One region of the Leclercia sp. CFBP8987 genome, then DNA from elsewhere that is predicted to be linked to it. Evidence: riboswitches for the same ligand, from Rfam matches in the RefSeq annotation. Region 1 holds a riboswitch; each other region holds the start of a gene.
What was found. A riboswitch is a leader RNA that binds a small molecule or an ion and turns the genes downstream of it on or off. The one in region 1 is predicted to bind thiamine pyrophosphate.
Positions count from the first base shown of each region.

Region 2: another riboswitch for thiamine pyrophosphate. It lies ahead of thiB (thiamine ABC transporter substrate binding subunit); the one in region 1 lies ahead of thiC (phosphomethylpyrimidine synthase ThiC).
Region 3: another riboswitch for thiamine pyrophosphate. It lies ahead of thiM (hydroxyethylthiazole kinase); the one in region 1 lies ahead of thiC (phosphomethylpyrimidine synthase ThiC).

Region 1 covers NZ_CM188255.1:212,427-216,631, reverse strand. The annotation lists gene hemE (uroporphyrinogen decarboxylase) at 1-828, opposite strand, end outside; gene nudC (NAD(+) diphosphatase) at 871-1,644, opposite strand; gene rsd (sigma D regulator) at 1,740-2,237, shown strand; TPP riboswitch at 2,291-2,399, shown strand; gene thiC (phosphomethylpyrimidine synthase ThiC) at 2,476-4,205, shown strand, end outside.
Region 2 covers NZ_CM188255.1:750,469-754,673, forward strand. The annotation lists gene thiP (thiamine/thiamine pyrophosphate ABC transporter permease ThiP) at 1-872, opposite strand, end outside; gene thiB (thiamine ABC transporter substrate binding subunit) at 848-1,831, opposite strand; TPP riboswitch at 1,866-1,965, opposite strand; gene sgrR (HTH-type transcriptional regulator SgrR) at 2,002-3,657, opposite strand; gene sgrT (glucose uptake inhibitor SgrT) at 3,745-3,897, shown strand; gene SOM40_RS03560 (sugar efflux transporter) at 4,001-4,205, shown strand, end outside.
Region 3 covers NZ_CM188255.1:3,201,321-3,205,525, forward strand. The annotation lists gene SOM40_RS15530 (GntR family transcriptional regulator) at 1-627, opposite strand, end outside; gene thiD (bifunctional hydroxymethylpyrimidine kinase/phosphomethylpyrimidine kinase) at 670-1,470, opposite strand; gene thiM (hydroxyethylthiazole kinase) at 1,467-2,237, opposite strand; TPP riboswitch at 2,273-2,369, opposite strand; gene SOM40_RS15545 (radical SAM/SPASM domain-containing protein) at 2,655-3,638, shown strand; gene SOM40_RS15550 (class I SAM-dependent methyltransferase) at 3,676-4,205, shown strand, end outside.

The DNA.
Region 1 (4,205 bases):
GGCAATATCGGTGGTCCAGTCGAGGCCCAGCGCATCACAACCGGTTGCTGCCAGGGCTTCCAGCCACTGACCACCGCCTTTGGTGAACAGGGTTACCGGCACGCGACGGCCTTCGTTTTCACGCAGCAGGCCATCGACGATTTTATGCATGTAGTAGAGCGAGAATTGCTGATAATCGCGACCCGTCAGCACGCCACCCCAGGTATCGAAGATCATCACCGACTGGGCGCCCGCTTTGATCTGCGCGTTCAGGTACAGGGTGACGCTTTTCGCCAGCTTATCCAGCAGGGCATGCAGCGCCAGCGGATCGGCATACATCATCTTCTTGATGACGGTAAAGGCTTTGCTGCTGCCGCCTTCGATCATGTAGGTCGCCAGCGTCCACGGGCTGCCGGAGAAGCCGATTAGCGGCACCTCGCCTTTCAGCTCGCGACGAATGGTACGCACCGCATTCATCACATAACCGAGCTCCTGCTCCGGGTCCGGGATCGGCAGATTGTCGATATCCGCTTTGCTCTTAATCGGCGAGCTAAAGCGCGGGCCTTCGCCGGTCTCAAAGTACAGGCCCAGCCCCATGGCGTCCGGGATGGTCAGGATGTCAGAGAAGAGGATCGCCGCGTCCAGCGGATAGCGGCGCAGCGGCTGAAGCGTCACTTCGCAGGCCAGCTCCGCATTTTTGCACAGCGACATAAAATCGCCCGCCTGCGCGCGCGTGGCTTTGTACTCCGGCAAATAGCGGCCCGCCTGGCGCATCATCCATACCGGAGTGACATCAACGGGTTGGCGCAGCAGCGCACGCAGATAACGATCGTTCTTCAGTTCGGTCATTTTTGCAGTTCCTTAAGCGTCTTATCTCCAGTGTAACATGTCTCACACATCGTCAGCCCGACACATTGCCACCGTATCTTCTATCAGCCGGCGCGCCACGGTACCGGGCGGTGGCAGCAGCGGCAAATCGTCGTAGCGATACCAGTCGGCGGACAGCAACTCTTTCGGGTCGATGACGATCTCGCCGCTGTCGTACTCGGCCATAAAGGCGGTCATCAGCGATTGCGGGAACGGCCACGGCTGGGAAGTGACATAGCGCAGGTTCTTCACCTTGATGCCGCTCTCCTCCATCACTTCCCGCGCCACGGCCTGCTCGAGGGTTTCGCCCACTTCGACAAACCCGGCCAGTACGGTATGTACCCCGTTGCGATGACGAGTGTGTTGCGCCAGCAAAATGGAATCATCCCGGCGGATGGCGACGATGATGCACGGGGCAATTTGCGGGTAATAGCGTTCCCGGCAGTGGCTGCAGAGCATCGCCCACTCGGTTTTGCTCGGGTGCATGGTGTGGCCGCAGTAGCCACAGAATTTATGCGAGCGATAAAACTCGGCCAACTGCACAGCACGACCCGCCAGCTGGAACAGGCCAACCTCGAGATCGAGCACCTGGCGCACCGATCCCATATCGTGACGGCGATTTTGTTGGATCAACCACACAGAATCGCCTTTCCACTCACCAATATTTAGTGCGTGTTGCCCCGCAAGATCGAAATTATTTGCTTCGCCATAGGGTAATTCACCACCGGGCAACCATAATTTTTGTTCATGGCTGACTAACCACCAGCCGCGATCCGATTTTTCAATTATACGATCCATATCTATTGCACTACCTTTGCTTCACAGGCATGTTGGTAACATTACTATTACATTTTGGGTGGGCAGCTTTTAATCTTAACCTTGCGGAGTCAAACATGCTAAACCAGCTAGAAAACCTGACAGAGCGCGTTGGCGGAAGTAACAAACTGGTCGATCGCTGGCTGCACGTGCGTAAACATCTGCTTGTTGCCTATTACAATCTCGTTGGCATTAAGCCTGGCAAAGAATCTTATATGCGCCTCAACGAAAAAGCGCTGGACGATTTTTGTCAGAGTCTGGTCGATTACCTTTCTAACGGGCATTTCAATATTTATGAGCGCATTATCCGTGACCTGGAAGGTGATAGCCCGCAGTTAGCCGCCACCAGACTCTACCCCCTGCTGGAAGCCAATACTCAGCAAATCATGGATTACTACGACTCCACGCTCGAAAACGCCATCGATCAGGATAACTATCTCGAATTCCAGCAGGCGCTCTCCGATATCGGCGAGGCGCTGGAGCAACGCTTCACCCTGGAAGACAACCTGATCGCCCTTGCGCTGGATCACAATCTGAAAGTGAGTAACGAAGATAACGTCGCCCGACCGGCTTGAGTTATTTCTCGTTAACGCGTAGTTTACATTCACTGCTCCCGCTGTAGGGGAGCATATTCTTGTCGGAGTGCCCAGTGCGAAAGCCGGGCTGAGACCGTTAATTCGGGATCCGCGGAACCTGATCAGGTTAAGACCTGCGAAGGGAACAAGAGTCAATTTATTGTATCGCCCAAGGGCGATCCTCTCTTGCTTCATCCGTCGTCTGACAAGCCACTTCCTGAACTTACTGGAACGAGCTATGTCTGCCACAAAAATGACCCGCCGCGAACAGCGCGCACACGCCCAACACTTTATCGACACCCTGGAAGGCACCGCTTTCCCTAACTCGAAACGCATCTATCTGACGGGTTCGCAGGATGATATCCGCGTGCCAATGCGCGAGATCCAGCTCAGCCCGACGCTGATCGGCGGCAGCAAAGAGAACCCGCAGTTTGAAGAGAACGAAGCGGTACCGGTCTACGACACCTCCGGGCCTTATGGCGATCCGGCGATTGCCATTAACGTCCAGCAGGGGCTGGCCAGGGTGCGCCAGCCGTGGATTGACGCCCGCAACGACTGCGAAGCCCTGAACGAGCAAAGCTCGGCCTATACCCGGGAGCGGCTGGCCGACGACGGTCTGGACGAGCTGCGCTTCACCGGCCTGCTGACGCCGAAGCGTGCCAGAGCGGGCAAGTGCGTGACCCAGTTGCACTACGCCCGCCAGGGGATCGTGACGCCGGAGATGGAGTTTATCGCCATCCGCGAAAACATGGGCCGCGAGCGCATTCGTGGTGAAGTGCTGCGCCATCAGCATCCGGGCGAAGGCTTTGGTGCCCGCCTGCCGGAGAACATCACCCCGGAATTTGTCCGTGACGAAGTGGCCGCGGGTCGCGCCATTATCCCGGCCAACATCAACCACCCGGAATCAGAGCCGATGATCATCGGGCGTAACTTCCTGGTGAAGGTGAACGCCAACATCGGTAATTCGGCAGTCACCTCCTCCATCGAAGAAGAGGTAGAGAAACTGGTCTGGTCCACCCGCTGGGGTGCGGACACGGTGATGGACCTCTCTACCGGGCGCTATATTCACGAAACCCGCGAGTGGATCCTGCGTAACAGCCCGGTGCCGATCGGGACGGTACCTATCTACCAGGCGCTGGAGAAGGTAAACGGCATTGCGGAAGATCTCACCTGGGAAGCGTTCCGCGATACCCTGCTGGAGCAGGCCGAGCAGGGCGTGGACTACTTCACCATTCATGCAGGCGTGCTGCTGCGCTACGTGCCGATGACCGCTAAACGCCTGACCGGCATCGTCTCCCGCGGCGGTTCGATCATGGCGAAATGGTGCCTCTCCCATCATCAGGAGAACTTCCTGTATGAGCACTTCCGCGAGATCTGCGAAATCTGCGCCGCGTACGACGTCTCCCTGTCGCTGGGCGACGGCTTGCGTCCGGGCTCCATTCGCGACGCCAACGACGAAGCGCAGTTTGCCGAACTCCATACCCTGGGCGAGCTGACCAAAATCGCCTGGGAGTATGACGTCCAGGTGATGATTGAAGGTCCGGGCCACGTGCCAATGCAGATGATCCGCCGCAACATGACCGAGGAGCTGGAGCACTGCCACGAAGCGCCGTTCTACACCCTCGGACCGTTGACCACCGATATCGCACCGGGCTATGACCACTTCACCTCCGGGATTGGTGCGGCGATGATCGGCTGGTTTGGCTGCGCCATGCTTTGCTACGTCACGCCGAAAGAGCACCTTGGCCTGCCGAACAAAGAGGACGTCAAACAGGGACTGATTACCTACAAGATTGCTGCCCATGCCGCCGACCTGGCGAAGGGCCATCCGGGGGCACAGATCCGCGATAACGCCATGTCGAAAGCGCGCTTCGAATTCCGCTGGGAAGATCAGTTCAACCTCGCCCTCGACCCGTTCACCGCCCGCGCCTATCACGACGAAACCCTGCCCCAGGAGTCCGGCAAAGT
Region 2 (4,205 bases), 540 kb from region 1:
TCGGTCAGACGGCTGCGCAGGCTATCCTGCGGATCGCGCCAGCCGGTAAGCTGGCTACTGCCCACGGCGATGGCTTTACCCAGCCGCTGGCTCAGCATCACCAGCCCCAGGCAGCAGAACATCTGCACCATCGCCAGCAGCGCCGCCCGGCCCGGATCGTAGTCGTAGCTCAGGGCCTGATAGATGGCGAGCTCAATGGTGGTGGCCTGCGGTCCGCCGCCCAGCGAGAGCACGGTGGCGAAGCTGGCAAAGCAGAGCATAAAGATCAGCGCGGCAACGGGCGGAATTTGACGGCGCAGCCACGGCCACTCTACGAAGCGGAAAAAGGACCAGCCGCGCATCCCGAGCTGAGCGGCGAGCTGGCGCTGCTCGCCAGGGATATTCTCCAGCGCCTGCAGCAGCAGCCGCGTCGCCATCGGCATGTTGAAAAAGATGTGCGCCAGCAGGATGCCCTGCAGGCCATAAGGGGAGAAGGTCCACTCCAGCCCCAGAGCCTGACAGAGCGCGGCAAGCCAGCCCTGACGCCCGTAGACGCTGAGGATACCGAATATCGCCACCAGCACCGGCAGGATCAGGGTCATGGCGCACAGGCGCAGCAGCGCCTGCCGTCCGGGGAAGCGCCGCCGGTAGAGGGCGCGGGCAAGGAAAATAGCGGGTACCACGGAGAGCAGGGCGGAAAGAAACGCCTGCCAGAACGAGAAGCGGATGACGTGCCACAGATAGCTGTCGTGCAGCAGCGCCGTGACGTCGGTGGCTGGCGCGTTAAACCACAGCGCCAGAAATGCTCCCAGGGCGACGGTCACCATCAGGATGGCGGCGATCAGCCCCGGGAGTAACCAGCCGGCGATCAGCGGCTGACGGCGCGTTGCCATTCACTGACCCAGGCGGCACGTTTCCCGGCCACTTCTTGCGGAGAGTATTCCAGTGCGGTTTGCGGTTTGACCAGGCTGTCGAAACCGGCCGGTAAAGCGACGTCAGTCACCGGGTACATCCAGTTGCCGGTTGGGATCGTATTCTGGAACGACGGCGAGACCATAAATTTCAGAAACTTCTCCGCCAGTTCCGGCTGTTTGCTGGCATAGGTGCGGGCGGCGACTTCAACCTGCAGGTAGTGACCTTCGGCAAAATCAGCGGCGGCGTAGTTCTCTTTTTTCTCCGAAATAATGTGGTACGCCGGAGAGGTGGTGTAGCTCAGCACCAGGTCGCTTTCGCCTTTCAGGAACAGCCCGTAGGCCTCGCTCCAGCCTTTGGTGACGGTAACGGTTTTGGCGGCCAGTTTCTGCCAGGCTTCCGGGGTCTTGTCCCCATACACTTTTTGCATCCACAGCAGCAGACCCAGCCCCGGGGTGCTGGTGCGCGGATCTTCGTAGATCACGCGCCATTTCTGGTCGCTCTCAACCAGCTCTTTCAGGCTCTTCGGCGGGTTTTTCAGCTTGTTTTTGTCATACACGAAGGCGAAGTAGCCATAGTCGAAGGGTACAAAGGTGTCGTTCTTCCAGCCGCCAGGAATTTTAACCGCATCGGCCGCCACGCCGCTTTTGGCGAACAGCCCGGTTTGCGTGGCCGCTTCCAGCAGGTTGTTATCGAGACCCAGCACCACGTCGGCTTTGCTGTTCTTGCCTTCCATCCGCAGACGGTTGAGCAGCGAGACGCCATCTTCCAGCGCCACGAATTTCAGCTCGCAGTTGCAGTCGGCTTCGAAGGCTTTTTTGACCGCCGGGCCAGGGCCCCAGTCGGCGGCGAAGGAGTCGTAGGTGTAGACCGTCAGGACAGGACTGGCAACGGCAGGCAGCGCAATCAGCGCCAGCAGGGGAAGAACAGTTTTGAACACTTTGCACCTCTGTATGTGAGAGTGGCAAAGGATTTTGAGCGACAGCCTCAAATCCCTTCGCCGGCGTTATCCGGATCAGGTTCGACGGGTATTTTCTCAGCACACGCTTGCGCGCAGCACCCCGTTGAGAACGACGGTATTGTAATGATTTGGTGAATATTACGAAAGTGTTAAGGTTCCGGCGGTGCAAACCACGCCGATTTAAAGTCAAACCAGCCCAGGGTATTCATGCGTAAACCGCGCATACTGCGCTGACCCTGGATCATCAGCCAGTGGTGGATCAGCGGGACAATCGCCTGCTGGGACAGCAGCTGCTGGCACCAGACGGCAAGGTTCATCTCACCCGCACGCCACTGGGCGGCGTCCTGCTGCCAGTCGCGGGGAATACAGTGCTGCAGGAGCGGGACTTCATACAGATGCGAGAACAGCGAGAAGTCGAGGGGCAGGGTGAAGTTGACGCTGTTGAGCCAGATATCGCTCACCGTCTCGCCGCGATGCCACTCCTCATAGCTGACTTCCTGAATGTTTAACGTCACCTGCTCGGCGGCCAGAAGTTCGCTCATCATTCGGGCGATCACCCGGTGCTCGATATGTTCGCGGTAGAAGGTCAGGGTGAGGCTCTCCAGCCCGGCCGGTTTGTCGCCGCGTCCCGGGCGGGCGTGGTGCCAGCGCGGCAGCAGGCCATACGCCGGGAACCAGTAGGATTGATATACCTCCTCGGCCTGGTAGATCAGGTTCGCCGGGGAGAGGATCCGGCTTACCCACTGCCGCACCTCTGCGCTGGCGCCGCGGTGGGAGCGGGCGTCGAACAGCAGATAGTAGCAGCCCTCTTCCAGCCGGCTCTCCACCGCTTTTTCCCCCTCGGTGGGCCCTTCCAGCGTCAGGCCGACGCTCAGCTCTTCGTTGATATCCGGCAGGACCCAGACGTTGACCTCATCAATCAGCGCCCGGTAACCAAAGTAGTCATCGAAGGCGCGGATCTTCAGCTGGTTATTGTTGTTGCGGGAGACCGCATACGGCCCGGTGCCCACCGGCTGGCTGGCAAAGTTATGCATCGATTCCCACTCGCGCGGCAGGATCATCGACGGCACATATCCCAGCAACCATGGCAGCCAGCGGTCGGGCTGCGAGAGCTGAATATCCAGGGTCCAGGCGGTGGGGGACTGGACCCGGGTAATGTGTGAATAGAGGGGCAGCTCGCGGGCGCGCTGCAGGGTGGCAATGACGTCGGCCATCTCCAGCTCACGTCCATGATGAAAATGGATGCCGGGCCGCAAGAAAAAGCGCCAGTGCAACGGGGAAAGTTGCTGCCAGTGGTGGGCAATGTCGGCTTCCAGTTCCCCGTTTTCCTCATTTATGCGCGTCAGGCCGCTAAAGATCTGCCGTGCCATATGGGTTTCGGAGCGTCGTAGTGCGCTGCCCGGTAACAGGTTTTTCATCGGGCGATAGTAGAGCACCCGCAGGATATGCCTGCCCTGGCGAAAGCTGCGGCCCAGGTGGGAGACCAGCATCTGGCGTACCGCGGCCTTGTCACCCACCAGCTGCACCAGTTGCTCGATGCGATCCTGCTCGAGGAGATCTTCTGCCCGCTGCTGCTGCAGGGCGAGGCCGGTGTAAAGGAAGGTGAGGCGGGAACGTTTGCCGCGCCCGGCTTCGGCCTCCCAGCTCAGCCAGCCCTGTTGCTGCATGGTATTAAGCAGGGTGCGCATATGACGGCGCGAACAGTTGAGCAGCTCGGCCAGCTCGCTGAGCGTGGTCTCCTGGGGTTGGCCGTCACAGCACTGCCACAGGCGGATGAATTGTTGTTGCAGACGACCAGAGGGCATAAAAGAGGAACTCCTGACAAAAAATCAGCAATTTATTAATCCCTATATTAGGCCAATAATCTTCTTCGATGAAGCGAGGAGGTGAATATGAAGAGGTCGACCACGAATCAGTTTTACCAACAGTACTTCTCAGCGACAAAGGGAATGTCCTGGCTGGCCCGCCGGTGTGCAGAGCAGCGGCTGAAAATACTGGAAGATCTGATGCAGTGGGAGGTGACAACATCGACCTCGGAACGCTGAATGGCTTCGATCATGTGTGACTGAGTATTGGTGCGAATCACCACGCCAGCAGGTATTATCTGCTGGCTTTTTTCGTTTTCACTTGCGCTAAAGGGAACAGGTAATGCTCTGGTTAATGACGATGGGACGCCGTCTCAACGGTGTTTATGCTGCCTTTTTAATGGTGGCTTTTATGATGGGCATCGCCGGTGCGCTGCAGGCCCCGACCCTGAGCCTGTTCCTGAGCCGCGAGGTGGGGGCTCAGCCCTTCTGGGTAGGAATTTTTTACACCGTCAACGCCGTCGCCGGGATCCTGGTCAGCCTGTGGC
Region 3 (4,205 bases), 1.9 Mb from region 1:
CATTTTAATGTGGGTCTGAAATTCAATGTCCGGCATGCGGGCACTGACGCGAGAACGGGTACGCTGCGGAAAGATATTCTGGCTGCGGAAGTAGTCGTACAGCGAAATACCAATGGCGTCCGGGTCCTGGATCAGTGCCACCGGAACCCAGGATTCTTCAATCGAGACGGCGTCATCATCTACGTAGCGAATACGTTTCAGCAGAAAGACATCACTTTCCGGGGCAATCGACAACTGAGCAGCGACCTCTTCCGGACACTTCACCACGCGCTTATTGACCCATAGCGTATTGGGCTTTTTACCGCCCAGCACCACCTGCTGAGAAAACCCGCGCGCTTCTTTGAGTGAATATTCAAAAATGTTATTGATTTGCGTCCCGTAGCCACGGGCGCGCGTCACCACACCCTCTGCTTCCAGCGCCTGCATCGCTTTACGCACGGTAATGCGCGACACCCCGGTCAACTGGCTCAGATCGCGCTCGCCTGGCAGAATATTTCCATGCTCCAGCACCCCGCTGCGCACCGCATTTTTTACGGTTTCGGCAAACTTCAGATACAGCGGCGTATTGTCAGGGGCAGCGATCCGTTCAGTCAGTTGAGCAATTAGTCGGGTATGCGCTTGTTCCATCTCTGTTTTTCTCAGGCCTGATGTGTCCTGCCAGTATAAGGCTTACCACCATGCATGAAAATGGTGTACCGGACCAATACCGTGACCCACCTCCAGACTATCGGCTTTGGCCAGCGCGGCAGAGAGCCAGCGCTTGGCTTCCTGCACCGTATCAGGCCAGTTGTCATGGCGTGGACGCAGCGCAGCCAGCGCGGCGGAGAGGGTGCAGCCGGTGCCGTGGGTGTTTTTAGTGTTGATGCGCGGGGCGGTAAAGCGCGTGGCTCCGTCGCGGGTGAACAGCCAGTCGGGGCTTTCAGCGTCATCCAGATGACCGCCCTTCATCAGCACCGCACCGCAACCCAGGGCGAGTAACGCAGTGCCCTGCTCTTTCATTTCTCGCTCGTTTTGTGCATGCGGGGCATCCAGCAGTGCCGCCGCTTCGGGCAAGTTGGGGGTGATCAGCGCCACCTGCGGCAACAGCTTTTTACGCAGTGTGTCGACGGCGGAGGGTGACAGCAGCGGATCGCCGCTTTTCGCCAGCATCACCGTGTCCAGCACCACGTTTTTGACCCGATGCCGCAGGAGCTGCTCCGCCACGGCCTCGACGATATCGGTTTCGGCCAACATGCCGATCTTGGTGGTGTCGATGCGCACATCGCTGAACACCGACTCCAGCTGCGCCGCCACGAAGTCCGGCTCGATGCGATAGACCGACTGCACCCCGCGGGTGTTCTGCGCCACCAGGGCGGTGATCACCGAGCAGCCGTACGCCCCAAGCGCCGAGAAGGTTTTCAGGTCGGCCTGGATCCCGGCTCCGCCGCTCGGGTCGGTGCCGGCGATGGTGAGGGCATTTATTCGTTTCATGGTTGCGCCCCCAGATCCCAAAGGGCATCCAGAAACGCCGGGGCAAAACTGCCCGGACCACGACTCTGCGCTGCCGCCAGCGTCCCGGCCCGTTTCATCCAGCCGCAGGCCGCGGCGATATTATCCAGTCGGTCGCCTGGCAGTGAGCAGCTGGCCGCCACGACCGCCGACAGGGCGCAACCGGTGCCCACCACGCGGGTCATCAGCGGATCGCCGCCGGTAATGGTCAGGGTCCGCAGCCCGTCAGTAACGTAATCCACCTCCCCGGTCACCGCCACAATCGCATTAGTCTGCCGGGCCAGCGCCTGGGCTGCCGGCAGCGCGCTGGCGGCGGTATCGGTGGTGTCAACGCCGCGCCCGCCTGCACTCATCCCGGCAAGGGCCAGAATTTCAGAGGCATTGCCGCGAATGGCTGCCGGTTTGAGGGCGAGAATTTGCTGACAAAAACGGGTCCGGTACGCCAGGGCGCCAACGGCCACCGGATCGAGCGTCCAGGGTTTACCCACCGCCACCGCGCTTTCAATCGCCCGGCGCATCGCCTGAGCACGCGAGGCGGTCAGGGTCCCGACGTTAATCAGCAGCGCATCGGCAATAGCGGAGAACTGTTCAGCCTCTTCGGCTTCGATCACCATCGCCGGTGATGCGCCGAGGGCCAGCAATACGTTGGCGGTAAAGGTCTGCACCACGTCGTTGGTCATACAGTGGGTCAGCGGGGAACGGGTTCGGAAATGGTGTAAGGCGTGTAAATTGAGCAGGTCAGGCTGCATGGTATCGCTCCTGCCTTGCGCGAAGAAGCGATTGCCCGGAGGGCATCTGACTTCCCTACGCTGGCATTATCCAGATCAGGTGGTACGGGTATTTCTCAGCCTTCACAAAGAAGGGCACCCCGAGTCATTGATGTAACGGTAACGTTATCACCGCCAGCGATGATAGCAGTCCTCTCACGCTTGTAAAACCATTTGTCCAGCCCCCTTCTATGCGCAGAAAAAGCTGGTGAACCACTGTCTGTTGCGCCATTAACTCCCCCGCCACCTGGGTTAAGCTGTGGTCATACTGCTTGGGGTGCGCATAATGTCGCTCAGCGCCTTAAGGAAAATTTTTATCATGCGCCGTATTCAGGTTTTCAGCCGGGTGGCCGATATAAATACGTAGTGACTGAGCGTTTAAGCGGCAGGAGAGTAACAATGGATTATTTTGAGCAAATCAGTTTTGCTTCAGATGAAAGCATCAAAAATCTGCTGGACAGTCGGCGCAGCGCGGCAATGACCGAATCGCAAAAGCAGATCATGTTTAAGCGCCACGTTGAAATCGTCAACCTTGAGCTTTCTTACAACTGCAACCGCAAGTGTGATTACTGCCCGGTCAGCTTCTCCAACCGGCAGTCGCTTCAGCGCTTTATGGATACGGTAACGCTGGAGAAAATCTGCGGCGAACTAGCAGCAATCCGCTACGAAAACCGTATTTCACTGAACTTATATAACGAGCCGCTGCTGGATTTGGATCTGGAGCGTAAAATCGGCTTGATCAAGCAGGCGCTGCCTTATACCCATATTGCCTTTAACAGCAACGGTGATTTCCTTGATATAGCCCGCCTAAGTACGCTTTCTGACAGCGGTCTGAACAATATTTGTGTGACTCTACATCCGCCCTCCAACGTGGTTCAGAAACCGTCGGCAATTTACCGTCGGGTGACCAAACTGCTTGATAAGCTAGAGTGCAGGCATAAGCTCCCCGATTTCGATGTAGATACGGTGCTTAATTCCACCTCGGTCCTTTTCAGCCATCGTGGCGTGCAGATTAAAATTCAGTGGCCGGACTGGCGGAAATACGGCACCAACCGCGCCGGGGTTTTAATCGAGCATGCGGCCTCGTCAACGATCCGTACCAGCCCCTGTGTGAAGCCCTTTCGTGAATTCACCATTTTTTACGATGGCACGGTGCAACCCTGTTGCGAAAGTTTCCTGGACGACAAAACCAACCTCGCCCCGGCGGGAAATCTGAATGACGCGTCAATATTTGACGTCTACGCCTCAAAAACCCTGAGCGGATTCCGCCGTGGGCTGTTTGATTTCGGGCTGAAGAAAGGGATTTGCGCCACCTGTACGGTGGCTGACTTCACCACTCTGGAAGAAGACGTTGAACGCAAACTTATTTTGCAATCCTTGTAATCAACACACTTACGAACCGGACTTAGGTAATAACAGAATGAACAGTGTGGAACAGTTAATTTTAGCGGAAGCAGACTATTTTCATCCGATGCTGGCGCGCGCTCAGCAATCAACGGTCGAGCAGCGTGAAGCCTGGCGTCGCGAGACTATTCGCGAACGTCAGGAGCGTATCTCTCTGGAACTGTTCGATATTCTCAACGGCGTGGTGAAATATGGCCCATTTACCGGGTTGCATCTGGATCGCGAGACTTGGTGGGGCAAACTCGATCTCGGTTCTCAGTGCCTTGGACTTTATGAGAAAGAGATCCTCAATCTGATCGATGCCATTGAGGCCGGTCACTACAGCACGTTTATTGATATCGGTGCGGCCGATGGCTATTACGCCATCGGCATGCTGGTGTCCGGTAAAGTCGGCAGAACCATATGTTTTGAGCAGACGGAAAAAGGCCGCAGCGTGATTGCTGAGAACTGGAAAAAGAACAACTCCGTGGGAGAACTTACCATAATGGGCGAAGCCAATGCCGCAAGTTTTGCCGCCCTGAACCCAGTAGCCCTTGAAAATGCCTT